Heliomicrobium gestii: one gene and its partner. The main gene of each other region encodes a partner of the protein of the gene in region 2 in a complex. Links are inferred from orthologs where the notes say so. Each region holds a gene or a part of one and is shown on either strand. Other genes may lie near its edges.

Evidence for each region.
Region 1: the proteins of nusB (region 2) and rpsJ are in contact, whole or in part, in a solved structure (PDB 3D3B), measured with the Escherichia coli proteins. The link is inferred for Heliomicrobium gestii from one-to-one orthologs.

What each region holds. Positions count from the first base shown.
Region 1 is NZ_WXEX01000002.1:334,914-346,476, reverse strand. The notes cover bases 2,149-4,921. They hold rpsJ (30S ribosomal protein S10), read left to right. Parts: upstream 2,149-3,267; coding sequence 3,268-3,576; downstream 3,577-4,921. Other genes in these bases: rplW (50S ribosomal protein L23), read left to right, coding at 4,891-4,921; rplD (50S ribosomal protein L4), read left to right, coding at 4,268-4,891; rplC (50S ribosomal protein L3), read left to right, coding at 3,607-4,239; GTO89_RS03660 (GNAT family N-acetyltransferase), read left to right, coding at 2,149-2,556. Outside these bases: fusA (elongation factor G), read left to right, coding at 1-638; tuf (elongation factor Tu), read left to right, coding at 728-1,930; more of GTO89_RS03660, read left to right, coding at 2,146-2,148; more of rplW, read left to right, coding at 4,922-5,178; rplB (50S ribosomal protein L2), read left to right, coding at 5,208-6,035; rpsS (30S ribosomal protein S19), read left to right, coding at 6,102-6,383; rpsC (30S ribosomal protein S3), read left to right, coding at 6,826-7,581; rplP (50S ribosomal protein L16), read left to right, coding at 7,585-8,019; rpmC (50S ribosomal protein L29), read left to right, coding at 8,009-8,212; rpsQ (30S ribosomal protein S17), read left to right, coding at 8,239-8,502; rplN (50S ribosomal protein L14), read left to right, coding at 8,527-8,895; rplX (50S ribosomal protein L24), read left to right, coding at 8,914-9,249; rplE (50S ribosomal protein L5), read left to right, coding at 9,277-9,819; GTO89_RS03585 (type Z 30S ribosomal protein S14), read left to right, coding at 9,841-10,026; rpsH (30S ribosomal protein S8), read left to right, coding at 10,054-10,452; rplF (50S ribosomal protein L6), read left to right, coding at 10,499-11,050; and 2 more genes. UniProt on the Escherichia coli protein: Involved in the binding of tRNA to the ribosomes. Part of the processive rRNA transcription and antitermination complex (rrnTAC). The complex forms an RNA-chaperone ring around the RNA exit tunnel of RNA polymerase (RNAP).
Region 2 is NZ_WXEX01000007.1:16,894-28,379, reverse strand. The notes cover bases 2,948-5,643. They hold nusB (transcription antitermination factor NusB), read left to right. Parts: upstream 2,948-3,872; coding sequence 3,873-4,415; downstream 4,416-5,643. Other genes in these bases: GTO89_RS09390 (Kae1-like domain-containing protein), read left to right, coding at 4,419-5,465; amaP (alkaline shock response membrane anchor protein AmaP), read left to right, coding at 3,279-3,839; GTO89_RS09405 (Asp23/Gls24 family envelope stress response protein), read left to right, coding at 2,948-3,190. In the rest of the region: GTO89_RS09420 (hybrid sensor histidine kinase/response regulator), read left to right, coding at 1-1,376; GTO89_RS09415 (response regulator), read left to right, coding at 1,456-1,833; bfr (bacterioferritin), read right to left, coding at 2,092-2,559; more of GTO89_RS09405, read left to right, coding at 2,804-2,947; GTO89_RS09385 (sulfide/dihydroorotate dehydrogenase-like FAD/NAD-binding protein), read left to right, coding at 5,678-6,532; gltA (NADPH-dependent glutamate synthase), read left to right, coding at 6,553-7,932; xseA (exodeoxyribonuclease VII large subunit), read left to right, coding at 8,218-9,591; xseB (exodeoxyribonuclease VII small subunit), read left to right, coding at 9,561-9,809; GTO89_RS09365 (polyprenyl synthetase family protein), read left to right, coding at 9,813-10,703; GTO89_RS09360 (hypothetical protein), read left to right, coding at 10,928-11,158; GTO89_RS09355 (desulfoferrodoxin family protein), read right to left, coding at 11,356-11,486. UniProt on the Escherichia coli protein: Part of the processive rRNA transcription and antitermination complex (rrnTAC). The complex forms an RNA-chaperone ring around the RNA exit tunnel of RNA polymerase (RNAP).

The DNA of each region.
Region 1 (11,563 bases), on a different replicon or contig from region 2:
CGTACAAGGAAACCATTCGCACCAAGGCCAAGGCGGAAGGCAAGTTCGTCCGCCAGTCTGGTGGTCGCGGTCAGTACGGCCATGCCGTCATCGAAATCGAACCGCGTCAACCTGGTGAAGGGTACGAATTTGTCAACAAGATCGTTGGTGGTGTGGTTCCCCGCGAATACATCCAACCCATCGATAACGGGATCCGTGAAGCCGCCGAAACAGGCGTCCTCGCCGGTTATCCCACTGTTGACTTCCGCGTGACCCTGGTCTTCGGTTCCTACCACGATGTGGACTCCTCGGAAATGGCCTTTAAGATTGCCGGCTCCATGGCCTTCAAGGAAGGCGCTGCGAAGGCGCAGCCGGTCATCCTTGAGCCGGTCATGAAAGTCGAAGTCACCGTTCCTGAGGAATACATGGGCGACGTCATCGGCGACATCAACTCTCGCCGGGGCCGCATCGAAGGCATGGAAGCTCGCGGCAACACCCAAGTGGTGCGCGGCTTTGTTCCCCTGTCCGAGATGTTTGGCTACGCCACCGACCTGCGTTCGCGCACCCAAGGTCGCGGCCAGTACGTCATGATGTACAGCCACAACGAAGAAGTGCCCCGCAACATCGCTGAAGGCATCATCGCGAAACGGAAAGGCTAAATCGCCACAGGCGATTTTCGCCGGATAGAGGGTGGCCAAGCCGCCCTCATTAAAATTCCTTAAGCCTGAAAAGGAAGGATGAGTACGAAATGGCAAAAGCCAAATTCGAGCGCACCAAGCCGCACGTGAACATCGGCACCATCGGTCACGTTGACCACGGTAAAACCACCACCACCGCTGCCATCACCCTGGTTCTCTCCAAAGTTGGTGGAGCTTCCTTCAAAAAGTACGACGAAATCGACGCCGCTCCCGAAGAGCGTGAACGCGGTATCACCATCAACACCGCTCACGTCGAGTACGAAACCGACAACCGTCACTACGCCCACGTGGACTGCCCCGGTCACGCCGACTACATCAAGAACATGATCACCGGTGCTGCCCAGATGGACGGCGCCATCCTGGTTGTGTCTGCTGCTGACGGCCCCATGCCCCAGACCCGTGAGCACATCCTCCTCGCCCGTCAGGTTGGCGTTCCCTACATCGTTGTCTGGCTGAACAAAGCCGACATGGTTGATGACGCCGAACTGATGGAACTGGTTGAGATGGAAGTTCGCGAACTCCTCTCCTCCTACGAGTTCCCTGGCGACGACATTCCCATCGTTGCCGGTTCCGGCCTGAAAGCCCTCGAGTGCGGCTGCGGCAAGCGCGAATGCGAATGGTGCGGCAAAGTCTGGGCGCTCATGGACGAAGTCGACAAGTACATCCCCACCCCCGAGCGCGCCACCGACAAGCCCTTCCTGATGCCCGTTGAAGACGTCTTCACCATCACCGGTCGCGGCACCGTCGCCACCGGCCGTGTCGAGCGTGGTCAGATCAAAGTCGGCGAAGAAATCGAACTGGTCGGTCTGGCTGAAGCCACCCGCAAGACCGTCGTCACCGGCGTTGAAATGTTCCGCAAACTCCTCGACTTCGCCCAAGCCGGCGACAACATCGGCGCTCTGCTGCGCGGTGTTGAACGGAAAGACATCGAGCGCGGCCAAGTTCTGGCTAAGCCCGGTTCCATCAAACCCCACACCAAGTTCACCTCCGAAGTCTACGTCCTGTCCAAGGAAGAAGGCGGCCGCCACACCCCGTTCTTCAACGGCTACCGGCCCCAGTTCTACTTCCGCACGACTGACGTCACTGGCTTCATCGAACTGCCCGAAGGCGTTGAAATGTGCATGCCTGGCGACAACATCAAGATGACCATCGAACTCGGCAAAACCATCGCCATCGAAGAAGGCCTCCGCTTCGCTATCCGCGAAGGCGGCCGGACCGTCGGCGCCGGTGTTGTCACCGGTATCATCGAGTAATCGATCGCCAAGCGGCTTATAAGCGACCGGGTCCCTGAATTATTTCAGGCGACCCGGTCGCTTCCTTATATAGCCGTCTTTTAGTGTCCTTGCAAAATTCGGATTTCCGAGTCCATTGAGATGCGAAGGTGGCGCGGGTGCGCCAACGGGCGCACCCGGTGCCACAGGACTTCATCGCGCCATATTGTAGTCGACTCATAAGTAGAGGGGATTTTATGGAGCTCAATTGCAAAGATTATTTAATCAGCACGGACAAGTCGCTTTTAGACCATGAGACGATTTATAGGTTCTTGGCTTCGTCCTATTGGGCAAATAAAAGACCTACTGAAGCCATAAACAAATCCATTGAGACGTCGCTTTGTTATGGCGTATATCTCGGAAACAGACAAATCGGATTTGCTCGGGTCGTCACAGATTTTGCAACAATGTACTGGTTAGCAGATGTCATCATCGATGAAGAGTATCGAGGCAGAGGTATTGGGAAAAAACTTGTAGAGACAATAGTTGCTAGCGAAGAATTGAAAGGTCTGAACGGTATATTAGGAACACTCGACGCGCACGGACTATATGAACAATATGGATTCGAAAAAAACGTAAATAGATTTATGGTAAAAAGACCGAGCTAGCAATGGCATTTTTGATCGCCGACTATAGTATCCGTACTGAGGCAAAAATGGAAAAATTTGAATACATCTAGTTTATCTTTGATTTGATATAGGTTGTATTTCTAACAGAAAAGCCATGAAATACTGTGTGGAGTTTCCTAACTTAGTATCTTCACTTACCTAGGGGAGATCATTGAAATAGCAGAGGGCTGGCGGTGGCCTGAGCGATTTGAGCGGAGCGGCGAAGAGCGAGCGCAGAGGCGAAGCGTTAAAGGGCGCCATCGACATGCATACAACCCTAAAGTTTTGGCGCCCCAGCGTAGCCGACAAGCGAGCCGCCGCGGAGCTCTTAGCGAAGGCCGCCGCCAGCCCCCGCGATTAAAGTGCGAATTAAATCGCGCATCTTCACCGGCATCACAAGACGACCCGCGCGGTAACCATAGGCACTTGATCAGTATCGGCACGCCAACCGCCCGATTCCCGCAGATTTTCCGAGAAATATTCTAATACAGAGCAAAAACCGCTTGCATTTCCGAACACTTGGTGCTAAAATTTCATATTGTGGGTTGGCTTTGCGATGAAGCGAAAGGTTGCCCAACAATGGCTCGGGATTGGTGGGCGCAGCTCTCTTTGTGTCTTTTTACTTACGACACGCCCGAGAGCGTTGTTGGGGTAATTTTCGCGGAGAAGGTCCGTAATCAATCGGGCGAACAAAAGGAGGGACTTACCTACATGGGTAAACAAAAAATTCGGATCCGCCTGAAGGCTTTCGATCATCGGATTCTCGATCAGTCTTCCGAAAAGATCGTTGAGACGGCCAAGCGGACCGGCGCGGCGGTATCCGGTCCGATTCCGCTGCCGACGGAGAAGAGCATCTACACCATCTTGCGCTCTCCCCACGTCAACAAAGACTCCCGTGAGCAGTTCGAGATGCGCACCCACAAGCGCCTCATCGACATCCTCGAACCCAATCCGAAGACTGTCGATGCGCTCATGCGTCTGGACCTGCCGGCGGGCGTGGATATCGAAATCAAGCTGTAATCCTTTTGCTAGAGATGGGAGGTGTCATTGGTGGCTAAGAAAGGTCTTCTCGGACGAAAAATCGGTATGACGCAGGTATTTGCCGACAACGGTGTTGCTGTGCCCGTGACGGTTGTCCAGGCCGGCCCCTGTGTTGTCGTTCAAAAGAAAACCATGGAGAAGGACGGGTACGAAGCCGTGCAAATCGGTTTCGGCGATGTCCGTGAAAAACTGCTGAACAAGCCGAAAAAAGGTCACCTGAAAAACGCCGGCGTTCGCCTGGTGCGCGTTCTGCGCGAGATCAAGGTGGACAGCATGGACGAGTATAAGGTTGGCCAAGAACTGAAAGCCGATGTCTTCACTGCCGGTGAGTATGTCGATGTGGTCGGCACATCCAAAGGCAAAGGTTTTGCCGGCGGCATCAAACGCCACAACTTCAAACGCGGACCGATGAAACACGGCTCCAAGTACCATCGTCGCCCCGGTTCTGCCGGCGCCAAAGGCCCGGCCCGCATCTTCAAGGGTCGCAAGATGCCTGGTCGCCTGGGCAACGAACGCGTTACCGTACAAAAGCTGCAAGTCTTCCGTGTCGACGCCGAGCGCAACCTGCTCCTGATCAAAGGCGCGGTGCCCGGTCCCAAACGCGGTCTGCTGCTGATCAAAAACTCCGTAAAGGTTAAGTAATCAACCCCCGGAGAAAGGAGGACACGACATGCCGAAAGTAGCCGTTTACAACATCGAAGGCGCTCAGGTTGGTGAAATCGAACTGAGCGATGAGATCTTTGGCATTGAGCCCAACGAGGCCGTCATGCACCAGGCCGTGGTTACCCAGCTGGCCGCCTGGCGGAGCGGTACCCACAAGGTCAAGTCCCGTGGCGAAGTCTCCGGGGGCGGCAAAAAGCCCTGGAGACAAAAAGGCACCGGTCGCGCTCGCGCCGGCACCAGCCGTTCGCCCCTCTGGCGCGGCGGCGCAATCATCTTCGGGCCCCAGCCCCGCAGCTATAAAGTCGCTATGCCGAAGAAGGCCCGTCGTCTGGCCCTGAAATCGGCCCTGTCGGACAAAGTCCGCTCCGGCAACCTGATCGTCGTCGACGCCCTGGAAATGGACGCCCCGAAGACGAAAGCCATCGCCGGAATCATGAACAAGCTCAACGTGGAACGCAAGGCCCTGTTGGTGACCGCCGACATCGACGAAACCGTCTTTAAATCGGCCCGCAACATCCCCGGCGTATCCCCTGTTGAAGCTGTTGGCATCAACGTCTATGACATCCTGAACCACGACAAACTGGTCATCACCAAAAATGCCGTGGCCAAGGTTGAGGAGGTGTTCGCCTGATGCGCAGCCCCTATGACGTTCTGAAAAAACCCGTCATCACTGAACGGTCGATGGACTTGGCTCAGGAGAACAAATACACCTTCGTGGTGGAGCCGAAAGCCAACAAAATCGAGATCAAACATGCTGTTGAACAACTCTTCAACGTCAAGGTCCTTGATGTTCACACCATGAACGTCAAAGGCAAGCCCAAGCGGATGGGCAAGTATGCCGGACGGACCGCCGACAAGAAGAAAGCCATCGTCACCCTGAAAGATGGCGACAAGATCGAAATCTTCGAAGGCGTCTAAGTCTGGCCGGACCAAAGGAGGGAAACCGCGTGGCTGTGAAAAAATTTAAGCCCACCTCGCCTGGTATCCGCCAGATGACGGTGGCCAGCTTTCAAGAGATCACCAAGACCGAACCGGAAAAGTCCCTGCTTGAGCCCCTGAAAAAGAACGCCGGGCGCAACAACCAGGGCAAACTGACTGTTCGGCACCAAGGCGGCGGCCATAAGCGCATGTACCGGGTCATCGACTTCAAGCGCACCAAGGACGGCATTCCCGCCAAGGTCGCTTCCATCGAGTACGATCCGAACCGGACCTCGCGCATCGCCCTGATCAGCTACGCTGACGGCGATAAGCGCTACATCATCGCCCCTAACGGTCTGAACGTGGGCGACACCGTCGTCTCTGGTCCTGACGCCGACATCAAGACCGGCAACTGCCTGCCCCTGAAGAACATCCCCGTCGGCACCCTGATCCACTGCATTGAAATGCGCCCCGGCAAAGGCGGCCAACTCGTCCGCTCCGCTGGCGTCGCCGCCCAGCTCATGGCCAAGGAAGGCGACCACGCCACCCTGCGCCTGCCCTCCGGCGAGATGCGCAAGGTGCTGGCCGAGTGCCGCGCCACCATCGGTCAGATGGGCAACCTGGAACATGAAAACGTGACCATCGGCAAAGCCGGTCGGAAACGTTGGATGGGCATCCGACCCACCGTCCGCGGTGTTGTCATGAACCCCGTCGATCACCCCCATGGCGGTGGTGAAGGCCGTTCCCCCATCGGACGCAAAGCGCCTGTTACGCCCTGGGGTAAAGTGGCCATCGGCGGCAAGACCCGTCGGAAGAAGTCTTCGGATAAGCTGATCATCAAGCGCCGCACCAAGTAAGATGGTCCGGCCATACGGAGCGGGTAAGACCACTCGCCACCCCGACACCAGAAGGGAGGATCGTGCATGGGCCGTTCTCTGAAAAAAGGACCTTATGTTGAAACCAGCCTGTTGAAAAAGGTTGAGGATCTGAATCAAAAGAACGAGAAACGGGTCATCAAGACCTGGTCCCGGCGCTCGACCATTTTTCCGCAATTTGTCGGTCACACCTTTGCTGTCCATGACGGGCGGAAACACATCCCCGTCTACGTGACCGAAGACATGGTCGGACACAAGCTGGGCGAATTCGCCCCGACCCGGACCTTCAAAGGCCATGCCGGTTCGGAGAAATCCAGCCGTCTGCGCTAGGCCAGGGAGAAGAGGAGGAAGGCCAATGGAAGCCAAAACCGCCCAAGCGGTGGCCAAGTACGTCCGCACCTCTCCCCGGAAGGTACGTCAAGTCATTGACCTCATTCGGGGCAAATCGGTAGCCGACGCCTTTGCCATTTTGAAATTTACCCCCGTGAAAAGCGCTGCCGACGTGGCGAAAGTCCTCAAATCGGCTGTCGCCAACGCCGAGCACAACTATGAGATGAACACGGCTGATCTTTATGTGAAGACCTGCTTCGTCGACCAAGGTCCCAGCATGAAACGGATCAGCCCCCGCGCGCAAGGCCGCGCCGACGTCATCAAGAAGCGCATGAGCCACATCACCGTTATTGTCGCCGAAAAGCCCGCCAAGCCCGCAGCCGTCAAGAAAACCGCTGCTGCGAAGGCCGACGCCAACGCCGGGACGAAGGAGGGATAAGTCGTGGGTCAAAAAGTCAATCCGAAAGGGTTCCGGATTGGTGTCATCAAGGATTGGGAGGCTCGGTGGTTCGCTGGCAAAAACTACGCCGAACTGCTGCATGAAGACCTGAAAATCCGTAAGTTTGTCAAAAAGAAACTCTACGCCGCCGGCATCCCCCGTATTGAGATTGAACGGGCCGCCAACCGCGTTAAGGTGACCATCCACACCGCCAAGCCGGGCATCGTCATCGGCCGCGGCGGCGCTGAAGTGGAAAACCTGCGCAAAGAGCTGGAAAAACTGACGGGTCGCGCCGTCAACATCAATATCGCCGAAGTGAAAAAACCCGAACTGGACGCCCAACTCGTTGCCGAGAACGTGGCGGCCCAGCTCGAGAAGCGGACCTCCTTCCGTCGTGCGATGAAGCAGTCTGTCGGTCGCACCATGCGCCTTGGCGCCGAAGGCATCAAGATCATGGTCTCCGGTCGTCTTGGCGGCGCTGAAATCGCCCGGACCGAATGGTACAACGAAGGCAAGGTTCCCCTTCACACCCTGCGCGCCGATATCGACTACGGTTTTGCCGAAGCGCACACCACCTACGGCATCATCGGCGTCAAGGTTTGGATCTACAAGGGTGAAATTCTGCCGGGCGCCAAAAACCGCACCGGTGAAACCCGTGAACCTGCCGAGCGCGCTGAGCGTCCCGAACGTTCTGACCGTCGCGATCGTCGCCCCCGTGGTGACCGCCGGGCGCCTGCCGCCGCGGAAGGAGGGAAATAACCCATGTTGCTGCCGAAACGCGTTAAATGGCGTCGGGTGCAACGGGGCCGTCTGAAAGGCAAGTCCAAAGGCGGCAACAGTGTCGCATTTGGTGAATACGGCCTGCAAGCCCTTGAAGCCGCCTGGATCACCAGCCGCCAGATCGAAGCCGCTCGTATCGCCATGACCCGTTACATCAAGCGGGGCGGTAAAGTCTGGATCAAGATTTTCCCCGATAAGCCTGTCACAGCCAAACCGGCTGAAACCCGGATGGGTTCCGGTAAAGGCTCCCCCGAATACTGGGTTGCCGTTGTCAAACCGGGCCGGATCATGTTTGAGCTGGCCGGCGTTCCTGAGGATATCGCCAAGGAAGCCATGCGCTTGGCCATGCACAAGCTGCCCATCAAGTGCAAGTTTGTAAAACGGGAAGAAGTGGGTGGTGAAGCGAATGAAAGCTAAAGAACTGCATGACCTGAGCACGGAAGAACTGCAGAAACAGCTCACCAACTTCAAAGACGAGCTCTTCCGCCTCCGCTTTCAACTTGCTACCCAACAGTTGGAGAACCCCATGCGGATCCGGGACGTGCGCAAAAACATCGCCCGGACGCAAACAGTCCTCCGTCAACGAGAACTGGAAGCCCAAAAGGCTTAGTGCAGCGGGTAAGGAGGTAAGAAGCAGTGTCCGAACGTGCCGAACGCAAGACTCGCATCGGTAAAGTCACGAGCGACAAAATGGAAAAGACCGTCGTTGTCGCCGTTGAAAGCCGCATCCAGCACCCCCTGTACGGCCGTACCGTCAAACAGACGAAGAAGTTCAAGGCCCATGATGAAGAAAACGCCTGCCAAATCGGCGATATCGTTGAAATCATGGAAACCCGTCCCCTTTCCAAGGAAAAGCGCTGGCGGGTAGTCCGCATCGTTGAAAAGGCCGTCATCGTATAAACCACGGCATAGGAGGTTACCGTCGTGATCCAGCAAGAAACTCGACTCCGGGTCGGTGACAACACCGGAGCCAAAGAGTTGTTGTGCATCCGTGTGTTGGGCGGCTCCTACCGGAGGTATGCCTCGGTCGGCGATATCATCGTCGCATCTGTTAAAGAGGCAACGCCCGGCGGCGTGGTTAAAAAGGGAGACGTCGTCAAAGCCGTGGTTGTCCGGACTCGGAAACCGATCAAACGGCAAGACGGTTCCTACATCCGCTTCAGCGAAAACGCCGCTGTTATCATCAATGATCAAAAAAACCCGAAGGGGACCCGTATCTTCGGGCCCGTGGCCCGCGAACTCCGCGACCGCGATTTCATGAAGATCATTTCGTTGGCCCCCGAAGTACTGTAGGGTGGAGGTGAAAGCACCATGGCCAACCCGAAAGTCCATGTAAGAAAAGGCGATCTGGTACAGGTCATCACCGGCAAGGACGCTGGGAAAAAAGGCAAAATCATTGAAGTGATTCCCGCCAAAAACCGGGTTGTCGTTGAGAAGGTTAACGTCGTCAAACGGCACTCGAAGCCCAGCAAAGCCAATCCCCAAGGCGGCATCATCGAGAAAGAGGCGCCCATCGATGCCTCCAACGTGATGATTTTCTGCCCCAAATGCGACCGGCCGGTGCGCAGCGGTCATATGTTCTTGGAAAACGGCGACAAGGCTCGCATCTGCCGCAAATGCGGCGACGTGCTTGACAAAGACAAGTAAAGCCTCGTCCGAGAGGAGGTCAGCAGATTGGCCCGTCTGAAAGAAAAGATTCAAACCGATGTCAACGCTGCCATGATGCAGCGGTTCGGATATAAGAACGTCATGCAAATCCCCCGCCTGGAAAAAGTCGTCGTCAACATGGGCCTCGGGGAAGCGATTTCGAACCCCAAAGGTCTTGACGCGGCGGTAGGCGACCTGACCCGCATCACCGGCCAGAAACCGGTCATCACGACGGCGAAGAAATCCATCGCCGGCTTTAAACTGCGGGAAGGCATGAAGATCGGCTGCAAGGTGACCCTGCGCGGCGACAAGATGTACGACTTCGTCGACAAACTTGTCACCCTGTCCTTGCCCCGCGTCCGCGACTTCCGCGGCGTGAGCCCCAAATCCTTCGACGGTCGCGGCAACTACACCCTCGGCCTGAAGGAACAACTGATTTTCCCGGAAATTGAGTACGATAAGATCGACCGTATGCGCGGGATGGACGTCACGTTTGTGACGACGGCCAAGACCGACGAAGAAGCCCGTGAACTCCTTCGGCTGATCGGAATGCCGTTCCGCGCCGAATAAGGCATTACAGGAGGGAATCTCGTGGCAAAAACATCCATGATCGTGAAACAAAGCCGTTCCCCCAAATTTCGCGTCCGCGCGCACAATCGCTGCAAGATCTGCGGACGCCCCCACGCTTACATGCGGAAATTTGGGATGTGCCGGATTTGCTTCCGCAACCTGGCCTACAAAGGGGAAATCCCCGGCGTGACCAAGGCCAGTTGGTAAAGATACACGGAGGGGGGTACCAGCCCAATGGTCATGACCGATCCAATCGCGGATTTCCTGACACGGATCCGCAATGCCAATATGGTTTACCATGACAAAGTGGAAGTTCCGGCTTCCAAAGTCAAGCGGGCCATCGCAGAGATCTTCAAGAGCGAAGGTTATGTCAAAGACGTCGAGTACGTCGAAGACAACAAGCAAGGCCTGCTCCGCATCTACCTGAAGTTCGGCCCCAACCGTGAGAAAGTCATCACCGGCGTCAAACGGATCTCCAAGCCGGGCCTGCGCGTCTACGCCCGCAAAGAAGAGATTCCCAAGGTCCTCGGCGGACTGGGTGTCGCCGTTCTTTCGACCTCGCAGGGCATCATGAGCGACAAAGCTGCTCGGAAAGCCGGCCTCGGCGGAGAAGTTCTCTGCTACATCTGGTAACAGACCTATTCTTTGAACCGAATCGCACACAGCAGGAGGTGTGACCATGTCACGGATCGGCAAGAAACCCGTGGCGATCCCGGCCGGCGTCAACGTAACGATTGAAGGCAATGTCGTTACGGTGAAAGGGCCGAAAGGCGAACTCAGCCGGGAACTCCATAAAGACATCATCGTCACGGTGGAAGGCAACACCGTCCAGGTTACGCGCCCCAGCGACGATAAATTCCATCGCTCCCTTCACGGCCTGAGCCGCACCCTCGTCGCCAACATGGTTGACGGTGTGTCCACGGGCTTCAGCAAAAACCTGGAACTGGTCGGCGTCGGCTACCGGGCGGCCAAGCAAGGCAAAAAGCTTGTCCTCACCGTCGGCTACAGCCACCCGGTCGAGATCGACCCCGGTGAAGGGCTGGAAGTGGAAGTCCCTGTTCCGACGAAGGTCATCGTCAAAGGGATCGACAAGGAAAAAGTGGGCGCGCTGGCGGCCAACATCCGCGCCGTACGGGAGCCTGAACCCTATAAGGGCAAGGGCATCAAGTATGATACCGAAGTCATCCGCCGCAAAGTCGGTAAGACCGGCGGTAAAAAAGGCAAAAAATAAGCCCTAACCCGAGGTCGAAGGGAGTGAGCCCGAGTGATCAAAAAACTTGACCGCGATGCCGCACGTCTGAAGAAACACATGCGGATTCGCAAACGGGTGCAGGGCACTGAAGAGCGTCCCCGCCTGTGCGTCTTCCGCAGTCTCAATCATATCTACGCCCAAGTGGTCAATGATGTCACCGGCCGGACCCTGGTGGCCGCCTCCAGCCTCGACGGCGATTTCAAGGCAGCCAACGTATCCGGCGGGAACATCGAAGGGGCCAAAAAGGTCGGCGAACTCGTCGCCAAGAAAGCCCTGGAACAAGGCATCGAAAAAGTGGTCTTTGACCGCGGCGGTTATATCTACCATGGCCGGATCGCAGCTCTGGCCGAAGCAGCCCGGGAAGCGGGGCTTCAATTCTAAGCGTCCCGCATAAAGGAGGGAAAAGAATGGCAAGAATAGACGCGAGCGGTCTGGATCTTCAGGAAAAAGTCGTCTACATCAACCGCGTGGCGAAAGTCGTCAAAGGCGGTC
Region 2 (11,486 bases):
GCCATCAAATCGTCAAGGAGATCTTTGCCTCCCTGCTGCGTGGGGATGACATCAAAGATTATGTGGCGTCGATCATAAAAAAAGACGGCAGCACGGTAAGCCTGTTCTGTTCCTGGTCAAGGATTCAGTCCGATGGAGTCATCTTTGGTTTTACCATCGTGGCGAGGGACATCACGGAAAGCAACCGGTTACGGGAAAAAGCCGAGCGGGTACAGCGGATGGAGGCCATCGGAACGATGGCCAGCGGCATCGCCCATGACTTCAATAATATGTTGGCTGTGATCCTGGGCTACACGGAAATGGCGCTAAACGAAGAAAAAAAGGGCAGCGCCATCAGCAGCATGGAAAAAGTGTTGCATGCAGGCATTCGCGCCCGCGGTTTGGTCAAACAGATTCTCGCCTTTAGCCGCCAGGTCTCTACCGACCACAAACCGATGCATCTTTCCCATACGATTGAAGAAACACTGACGATGATGCGAGCCATTCTGCCATCGACGATCGAGATCGTTACGGACATCAAGCATGTTGATGAAGTGATTACAGCCGATGCGACACAGATGCATCAATTAATTGTAAACTTATGCTTAAACGCCGAACATGCCATGCGAGGCACTGGCGGGCGGATTAGCGTTTCCTTGTATACGGTTGACAAAACCGATCCGTCGCCTTTTCCCGAAATGCCTTCCGGTGCCTATGTTGTCCTTGTGATCAGCGATACGGGACATGGGATCAAAGCGGAATTGGTTGAGCGAATTTTCGAACCATTTTTCACCACCAAGCCGATCGGGGAAGGGACAGGCTTGGGATTAGCCGTCGTTCATGGCATTGTGAAAAGCCATAGTGGCTATATTTTTGTGAAAAGTGATGAGGGAAAAGGGGCATCCTTCCGGATCTTTTTTCCAAAGACGAATGGTGCGACACAGGAAGAGCATTGTCACAAAAACAGCAGGATGAGAGAACGGGCTGTCCGAGTGCTGGTTGTGGACGATGACCCGTCGATCGTCGCGATGACGGAAAGTTTCTTATCGGAACTGGACTGCTGCGAGATCATCGCCTTTACAGACAGTGTGGAAGCCTTTGCCTATATTCGTTCCCATGTCGCATCGTTGGATCTGGTGATCACCGATCAAACGATGCCCAAGATGACAGGGGAACGGTTAGTCGCTTCGATCCACCATATTCGCCCTGATTTGCCCATTATTCTTTGCACGGGCTTCGCCGGTGCCCCTGATTCCGAAAGATCTAAGCATAATTGCTTTTGTGACTTTTTGTACAAACCTTTTTTAAAACAAGAACTGCATGCAGCGGTGCACCGGGCGCTCTTTGCGGATGGCGATCCAGGTGATGGTTGTTCCACTCTGTATAGAAGAGAATAACTTTTTCGAATAGTGCCGATGTCTGATGTATAGTAGAGTAAAAAAAATGCATCGATTGTGACTGCAAGGAGGGGGCATCATGGGGAAGGTTTTGGTTGTCGACGATACCGCTTTTGCGCGACTTTCTCTTGCCAACCTGATCCGTATGGCGGGGCATGAGATCGTTGGTCAAGCGGGTAACGGAGAAGAAGCAATTCGGTTGTATCACGACCTTCTCCCCGATCTCGTGACGATGGATATCACGATGCCTGTGATGGACGGCATTGAAGCGACCCGCCAGATTCGAAAAACAGCGCCGGAAGCGCGGATCATCGTAGTCAGCGCAATGGGGCAGATGGATCATGTAAAAGACTGTATCATCGCTGGTGCTTGTGATTTCATAGTCAAGCCGTTTGATCTTGAACGGGTAAAGAATGCCATTGCGCGGCATATGGGCGATGAACAACAACTTGCGTGAGCGATGACATACCTGATTGCCGATCGTTTTTTGCACTCTCTAGATCCCTGTATACCTCTCAAACCTATGAATATCGTTGTATCTTCAATAAAATAACATTGTCGCGCCTCATCTTTCCTTCTCGTTTGGCCAGCCGTCGAGGCTGGTCTTTTTTCGGAAAAAGGGTAGTGAATCATTTGCGAAGTAAATGACGAAGTAAATGAAGATAAAAAAAGCCGGGCGTTTCCATCACGCCCGGCTCACTCTCTGGATCAAAAATCACCCTACTTGGGTGGTCAAAAAGATCGGAAGAGTCATATGAGAGATCTGATCCTGCAGTTCTTCGATTTTGTCGATATGTTGATCCTCATCATTGAGGATGTGTTCGAGCATCTCCCGGGTGGCAAAATCATTGACTTCACCGGCCAACTTGATCGCTGCATTGTATGCGGCGATGGCGCCTGACTCGGCCGTGTGATCGCTATCGAGTTGTTTGACCACGTCGGCGCCGATGTGGATGGCTTTCAGGCTCGACACGATGGGGGTTCCTTCCAGAAAGAGGATGCGGGCGATCAGTTTCTCAGCATGCTTCATCTCATCGATGGCGCGCCGTTCGTATTGCTCGTGCAGTTTGACATATCCCCAGTTGGCGCACATCTCTGAGTGCACCATATACTGGTTGATTGCGCTTAATTCGTCGGCCAGGAGTTCATTGAGCGCCTGGATGAGCTGCGGATTTCCTTTCATTCAGAACATTACTCCTTTCGAATTGTGATTGAGATATCAATTCTATGCAGGCGCCTCCTTTTCCTTCTATCAATCGCCATATTTGTGAAAAAAAGCTTTCAAATAGGGTGATCCTTGTTTTCTTGGGACGACGGGATCTTTGATTCATATCGTTTGATAGCTGGTATACCCTGCCTCACTTTGGTACAATACTACATGATGGACACTCTCCATCGGAAATCCTCACCAGGGGGTGCCCGTATACATGGAAACGATCACATCCAAACAGGATATCGGCAGCGTCCGTATCGCCCAGGAGGTCGTCGCGACCATCGCTGGGTTGGCGGCCACGGAAGTGGAAGGCGTCACCGCCATGAGCGGCGGTTTGGGTGGCGGTATCGCTGAGATGCTCGGCCGCAAGAACCTGACCCGAGGCGTGAAGGTTGAAGTGGGCGAACGGGAGGCGGCCATTGACTTAAACATCATTGTCAACTTCGGCAGCCGTATCCCTGAGGTGGCCAAGCGCGTTCAGGAAAATGTGAAGCGCTCCATCGAAAGCATGACTGGGTTGACTGTCGTCGAGGTCAACGTGCATATTCAAGGGGTGAACTTCCCCACACCGGAAGCAAAAGAGGATGACCGGGTGAGATGATCGAGGCCCCCCTGAGACCGACAGATCTCAGGGGGGTTTTTGCCCGTCCGACTTGTTGCCGCGGTGAATAAATGGGGAGGGGTCAGGCATGGAGGGACCGAGCCGTCTGCTGGCCTTTTTGGTGGCGCTTCCTCCGGCGGCGCTTGCCGTCATCATCATGGTTGCCGCCTTTTCGATGACCGGTGGATTGGAAGCCGGCGGTCCCGATGCGGTGGAACGTTTTCTGGCGGCTTGGCGGCAGGGTGGCGCTCGCTCGACCTGGGCCATTGGAGCCGGCTTCTATGTCATACTGGTCAGTTGGTTTCTGTTCAAGGCGTGGCCTCGGCCGATGAAAGGGATGACCTTGCTGGCGCGCACACCCGATGGGAAGGTGCAGATCAGCCGGTTGGCTGTCGAGGGGTTGATCCGTGGCGCCGTAGCCGGATTTGTCGGCATCCGTGGGTTGCGGGTGCGCATCCGCAGGGTCTCCGGCGGTATCGCTATTGTGTTGCATGTAGCTTCTGATTTAAAGGCGGCCCTGCCCGCTCTCGGTGAAAAGATCCAGCAGGCGACGCGCCATATTCTGGAGTCGGCCATTGGGATCGAGCCCAAGGAGATCCAGATCACCTTCGAGCCGGTTGAGGAAGAGAGAAAAAAACGTTTGTGGTAAGAATAATCATAAATACGGGGAGGGGCGAGCGATTTGAGCAGGCGACTAGGGCGGGAGACTGCTTTGCAGACGTTGTTTATGGCTGATGTGGGCCGGATGGACCCGGCATATGCCTTGCAGTACGCCAGTGAAGAATTCGGGATCAGCGAGGCGGCCGCCGCCTTTGCCAAGGAATTGGTCGACGGGGCGGTGACAAATCGGGAGACGATCGACGCCAACATTCGCCGCCTGGCCAAGGAGTGGCATCTGGAGCGGATGCCCCATGTGGATCGCAATCTGCTCCGTGTGGCCATCTTTGAGATGCTCTTTCGCAAGGACATCCCCTTGAACGCGGCCATCAACGAGGCCATTGAGTTGGCGAAGATCTACGCCAATGAGGAGTCGGCCAAGTTCGTCAACGGCATTCTCGGTCAACTGGCCCGGGAACTCCGCGAGGCGCGGGGCGAGAGAGCGCCGGCGCAGGAGTCCGTTGCCGCTACGGTGACCACCCCGGTGATGCCCCAGGCGACGGCGTCTCCTGAAAGGCTTTCCATGGCTGATCAGGAACAGCAGACGCCTGGTGTCAACGAGGTGTAACCGATGAGGGCCGATATCCTTTACGGGGTCCTGGGCATCGACACGAGCTGCTACACGACCTCGGTCGCTTTCGCCAGCCTTGACGGAAGGCTGCTGGCTCAGAAACGGTTATTATTGCCGGTGAAGCCGGGAGAAAGGGGTCTCCGCCAGGGAGACGCCTTTTTTTTGCATGGCCGTCAACTGCCGGGCGTGATGGAGGACCTGTTTGCAGAACTGAGGGAACGGGCGCGAGTCCATGTGGAAGCCGTGGCCGTCTCGACCCGCCCCCGGCCGGAAGAAGGGGCCTATCTGCCTGTCTTTTTGGCCGGTGAGGCGGTCGGACGGTCGGTGGCGGCGGCGCAGGGCGTCCCCTTCATTGCGACGACACACCAGGAAGGCCATATCATGGCAGGGATCGCCTCCCTGGAAGAGGGGGAACAGGCAAAAATGCTGCTGGAAAAGGGCTTTCTCTCGGTCCACCTCTCCGGCGGGACGACAGAACTGCTCCAGGTAAGGTTCGACTCGGACAGGGCGGCTTTTGCTATCGAAAAGATGGGGGCGACGACCGACCTGCACGCCGGGCAACTGGTCGATCGCGTCGGTGTCGCCTTGGGATTGCCCTTTCCGGCTGGACCGCGCCTGGAGGCGCTCGCCGCTCAGTCTGACGGTGTTGAAGCAGTCACCTTTCCCGCCTCAGTAAAAGGCTACAATGTCAGCTTTTCCGGCGCAGAAGCGCAGGCATTGCGGTTGATCGACCGGTCCTGCAACGCCGGTGAAACATTCTCGTCTCCTTCACCGGCGGCCATCGCACGGGGGATCGAACGGTGTCTCGCTTCAACGCTGGAAAAGATCCTGCGCCGGGCCATTGAGGAGACCGGTTGCCGCGATGTGCTCATCGTCGGGGGCGTGGCGGCCAACGGCTTTTTGCGCCGCCGGTTGCGGGATCGCCTGGAGCACCGCGCTGTCGGCGGGCGGCTGGCGTTTGCCACACCGGCCTTGTCGGGCGACAATGCGGTGGGCGTGGCCCTGTTGGGGGCGAAGTTTCTTTCCGCTTCCACCGCTTCCCGTTGACCGGAGCAGGCAATCGGTGTACACTGGATATTGTGTCATACGTGTGCGGACAGGCTGCCGGCGACAAATCGGCCGGGCTATGTCCGTATTTTTTAAATCATGCCCTCCCGGGGTTTGCAGGAGATGGGCATGAGGCAACGAATCCAAACTACATGTAGGGCCGGACGCAGCTTTGTAGTGTGGCAGGATGGCTTAGAGGAGGCAGCAGGCGAATGTACCCGATCGTGCGGAAAGAGATCCTTTCCGCCAGTGTCAAGCTTTTCGATTTAAAAGCTCCGCTGGTGGCGGCCAAAGCCAAGGCCGGACAGTTTTTTATTCTTCGGGCCGATGAGAAGGGTGAACGCATCCCGCTGACCATCGCCGATTTTGACCGGGAACAAGGGACGATCACGGCGATCTTCCAGGAGATCGGCGCAGGCACCCGACTGCTTGGCCAGTTGGAAGTCGGGGACGCTGTCCTCGATGTCGTGGGGCCGCTCGGCGTGCCCTCAGAGATTGAACGGTTTGACGGCCCTGTCGTGGTCGTTGGCGGCGGTGTCGGCATCGCCCCCATCTATCCCATCGCCCGCGCCCTGAAGGAGGCGGGAAACCGCGTCATCTCCATCATCGGCGCCCGCAACAGGGAGCTGCTCTTCTGGGAAGATAAAATGGCCGCTGTCAGCGACGCGTTGATCGTCTGCACCGATGACGGTTCCTATGGACGCAAGGGCTTCGTCACCGACGCCCTGAAAGAGTTCTATGAAGCCAACGGGGATCTGCAACGGGTTTGGGCCATTGGCCCCATGCCGATGATGCGCGCCATCGCCAACACGACACGCCCCATGGGCGTCCACACCATCGTCAGCATGAACCCGCTGATGATGGATGGCACCGGCATGTGCGGCGCCTGTCGCGTCCTCGTCGGCGGCGAAACCAAGTTTGCCTGTGTCGACGGTCCGGAGTTTGATGGGCACTTGGTCGATTTCGATCTGGCCCTCAAACGGCTCGCCATCTACCGCGATGAGGAGAAGCGCGCCCTGGCGGCGCTGGAACATCACCACGAAGGGGGGCGCTGCGGGTGTCATTAAAGGAACAGATCCGTCAGGAGATGCCCTGCCAGGACCCCCAGGTTCGAAGCGCCAACTTTGAGGAAGTGGCCCTCGGCTACTCGGAAGAGCAGGCGGTCAAGGAAGCGGCCCGTTGCATCCAGTGCAAAAAGCCCCGCTGCCGCGAAGGCTGCCCTGTCGAGGTGCTGATCCCTGATTTTATTAAAGCTGTCGCCGAGCGCGATTTCGCCGGCGCAGCCGTCAAGTTGAAAGAGAAAAACGCGCTGCCGGCCATCTGTGGCCGCGTCTGTCCCCAGGAGAGCCAGTGCGAACAGAAATGCATCCTCGGCGTCAAATCGGAGCCTGTCGCGATCGGTCGACTGGAGCGTTTTGTCGCTGATTGGGAGATGGCCCAGGGCGCCGATGCGCCGGAAGCTGCGCCGGCCAATGGGGAAAAAGTCGCTGTCATCGGCGCGGGCCCGGCCGGTCTCACTTGTGCCGCCGAGTTGGCCAAGCTCGGCTACGCTGTGACCGTCTTTGAGGCGTTGCATACAGCCGGCGGCGTCCTCATGTACGGCATTCCCGAGTTCCGCCTGCCCAAAGCGATCGTGGACAAAGAGATCGCCAACCTGCGCCGGCTGGGCGTTGATCTGCAGTTCAACGCTGTCATCGGACGGTCTGTGACGGTGGAAGAGTTGATGAACGAACGAGGCTATGCCGCCGTCTTCCTCGGCACCGGCGCCGGCCTGCCCAACTTCATGGGCATCCCCGGAGAAAACCTCTGCGGCGTCTTTTCGGCCAATGAGTTTTTGACGCGGACAAACCTGATGAAGGGCTTCCGCTTCCCCGAATACGGCACACCGGTCAAGTTGGGCCGCAAGGTGGCCGTCTTGGGCGCAGGCAACGTGGCCATGGACGCCGCCCGCACGGCTGTGCGGCTCGGCGCGGAAGAGGTCACCATCGTCTACCGCCGCTCCGACCAGGAGATGCCGGCCCGAGCCGAGGAGATCGAACATGCCCGGGAAGAGGGCGTTCAGTTCAAACTGCTCACCAACCCTGTCGAGATCATCGGCGATGAGAACGGCTGGGTGAAGGCGATGAAGTGCCTGCGCTACGAACTGGGCGAGCCCGACGCGTCGGGCCGCCGCAAGCCTGTGGCGATTCCGGGCTCTGAGTTCATCATGGACATGGACACGGTCATCGTCGCCATCGGCACCGGACCGAACCCGCTGGCCACCCAGTCGACAGAGGGGTTGGAATTGAACCGGCGCGGCAACATCGTCGCCGATGAAGAGGGTCGCACCTCTATCGCCGGTGTTTTTGCCGGCGGCGATATCGTCACCGGCGCGGCCACGGTCATTCTGGCCATGGGCGCCGGCAAGAAAGCGGCCCGCGCCATCGACGCCTATATCACAGCAAAGTCAGCCGAGGCGGCGAACTAAGCTGAAGTATGGAACTCTTTTTCGAAAAAAGCGCTGCATTGCGGCGCTTTTTTCTTTCCATGGGCATGCTTCATGAGTAAAATGGACACACTAGTCCTTTTAGAAGAGCCTTTGCCCCCAGCACGTCGAACATACATGGCACACAACGCCCGGCAGGATTTATGGGCCGGGTTCGCGAAAAAACAAGTGTTCCTGTAGTCGCGCCCGCCAGGATCGGCTGCCTTTTCTGTCTAGTCGTTCTAAATGAAGCTCTGCCAGCGCATTGAAGCCAAAGGGGGGCCGCCGATGGAAAAGATTTGGTCTGTCACTCAGTTGAACCTCTACATCCAGGGGCTCCTGGAAACAAAGCCCCAACTGGCCGACCTATGGGTGCAGGGGGAGCTTTCGAATTACAAGCACCATACATCTGGCCATATGTACTTCACCCTGAAAGACGGCGAGAGTGTCGTCAAGGCCGTCATGTTTCGCGGCAAAAACCGCTACCTCTCTTTCCGGCCGGAAAACGGCCTCAACGTGATCGTCCGTGGGCAGGTGTCTGTCTACCCGCGCGACGGCATCTATCAGATTTATGTTGAAGAGATGGAACCGGCCGGCCTGGGCGGCATCTTTCTCGCCTTAGAGCAGGCAAAAAAGCGGCTGGAAGCGGACGGCCTCTTCGCTGCCGATCGAAAGCGCCCCTTGCCGCCTCTTCCCCGCAAGGTGGGCATCATCACAGCGCCGACGGGAGCGGCCATCCGGGACCTCTTTTCGGTCATCCAACGTCGCTTTCCCACCATGAACATCGTCTTTGCCCCGGCCATCGTGCAAGGGGAAGAGGCGGTGCCCAGCCTGCTTGGGTCCTTGCAGCGGGTCGTCGCCGTGCCTGGCGTCGATGTGGTGATCATCGGTCGCGGCGGCGGTTCACGGGAGGATCTGTGGGCATTTAACGATGAAAACCTTTGCCGGGCCATGGCCGCCTGCCCTGTTCCGGTCGTATCGGCGGTGGGCCATGAATCGGATGTGTCCCTCAGCGACCTGGTGGCCGATGTGCGCGCCGCTACGCCGTCTGCAGCCGCTGAACTGGTCGTGCCCCTCTTCAGCGCCCTGCAGGGTCGTGTCGACGACCTGACAGGGCAACTGCAACGAGCCATCACCGTGCGCTTAGCGCGGGAACGGCAGGCCCTGTCGACCCTGTCCGGGCGACCGTCGCTGGCCCACCCGCAGGTGCGGCTGCGCATCCCGCGCCAGCGCGTCGACCAGTTTGAGGAGCGCCTTCGCCGCGCCGTGTCATTGACCCGAGCGGCCCAACTGCGGGGTCGGCTGAAGGAGTTGGAGGGGCGTCTCTTCTCGGTGACGTCGCCCCAGCGCCTGCGTCTGAAGCGGGAACGGACGGAAGAACTGAAAAACCGGCTCATCGCCGCCGCCCAAAAAGGGCAACAGAACCGGCGGAGGGAACTGGCCATGCAAGCGGGGCTCCTCGACGCCCTCAGTCCCCTGGCCGTCTTGGACCGCGGTTTCGCCCTTTGCCTCGACTCATCGGGCCATGTCGTGCGCGCCAGCAGCGATGCGGCGGCAGGGGAACGGGTGGATATCGTATTGCAGCGCGGCGAACTGACTTGCCGCGTGGAAGAGAGAAGGGAGAATCGACGGTGGCAAATGGAAAAGGAAACCCTGGACTGACCTATGAAGCGGCCATCGGTCGCCTCGAAGAGGTCGTCCGTTTGTTGGAGACGGGCGACGCGCCCCTGGATGCGTCTTTGCAACTGTTTCAGGAGGGCATCGGCCTGGTCCGTCATTGCCACGCCCAACTGGACGCTTATGAGGCCAAAGTGCAGCGACTGATCGAGACTCCCGGCGGCGTGACCATCGTTGAAGAGCGTATAGAGGGAGGGGAATAAGCGGTGGATCTGAAGGCGGAAATGAAACGACTGAATGTCAAGATCGATGCGGCCCTGTCCCGCTTCATGCCGGCGGAGGATGAGGCGCCGCCGGCGATTCACAAGGCCATGCGCTACAGCCTCTTCGCCGGCGGCAAACGCCTGCGCCCCCTGCTGGTTCTGGCCGGCTGCCGCGCCGTCGGCGGCGATGAGGAATCGGTGATGGCTGCCGCCTGCGCCCTCGAGATGATCCATACCTACTCGTTGATCCATGACGACCTGCCGGCCATGGATGATGACGACCTGCGCCGGGGGATGCCGACGAACCATGTGGTTTTCGGCGAAGCTACGGCGATCCTGGCCGGTGACGGCCTCCTGACGCGCGCCTTTGGCCTTTTGGCGGAGGAGGGCCTGCGTTCCGGCCAAGCGCCGGCGCTCGTCCTTCAAGTGATCGCCGAATTGGCCGAAGCCTCCGGCAGCCTGGGCATGATCGGCGGCCAGGTCGTCGACATGGAATCGGAAAACAAGCAGATCGACGTGGCCACCATGGAGTACATACACGCCCACAAGACGGGCGCGCTGATCCGCGCCTCCCTGCGCATCGGGGCGTTCCTCGGCGGCGGCTCATCCGAGCAGGTGGCGGCCCTTTCGCGCTACGGCGATCACCTTGGCTTGGCCTTTCAGATCACCGATGACCTGCTTGACATCCAGGGCGATCCTGAGAAGATCGGCAAGCCCGTCGGCAGTGATGAGAAAAACAACAAGGCCACCTACCCGGCGCTGCTCGGCTTGGAAAAGGCGCGGCAGGAGGCGGAACGGGTCGTTCAGGCGGCCTTAGACAGCCTCGACGGCTTCGATGAACAGGCGGAACTGCTGCGGGATCTGGCCCGGTATCTGTTGGTTCGGGAAAACTAAGATGAGCCTGGAATCACCCCCGATGATTGTGGAAAAAACGCTGTCATCGGGGGTGATTGTTTGTTTTCTAGCCACTGAGGAGGTCAGGCGCAAAGAGGGCTTAAAAAGCCGTAAAAGGCGCCTGACAAGATATAGAAATCACTTGAACATAAGCGGGAGTTGCCGTAGTATCATATGTGGGTGACAATTACTCCGATTCTAAATTTTTGAAGGAGGGCGTTCTTATGAAAGTTGTCTACGCAGGCTTCGGTGTTTGGAACAGCACGAATGATGCCACAACCGCAATCAGCAAGGCCTATGACAAAGGACAAAGAACTTTTTTAGCGAGCAACGATTGGACGGGTGATCCCAGTCCCGGAAACCGCAAATACCTCTATATCGTTTGGGAACAAAATGGAGTCACTTATTCCGGCGTCGTAGGTGAAGGCGATTCCAAAGGAATCAACCTGCCTTAATCCTGCTCGGGCGACCAACCGTTCGTTACGACTACTGGCCATACATAGAGAAGATGCAAACAGACGTAAGTCGAACCGAAGGAAACCGGAATGGCAAACAGAAAAAAGACGTTTTCCCGATGGGTTTTGAACAGCCATATTGGGAAAAACGAAAGCGTGACCTGGATCAGGTCACGCTTTTTTAATGCTGTCATTTATTATTTTTTAACGGTGGCTTTCCATAACCCGTGAAGGTTGCAATAGGCATACAGATCGACTTCTTGCGCGTCCCCGACATGAAAGAGGGCTTTCGGCGCTTGTCTGGCTTCTAATTTTATACGATGCACCT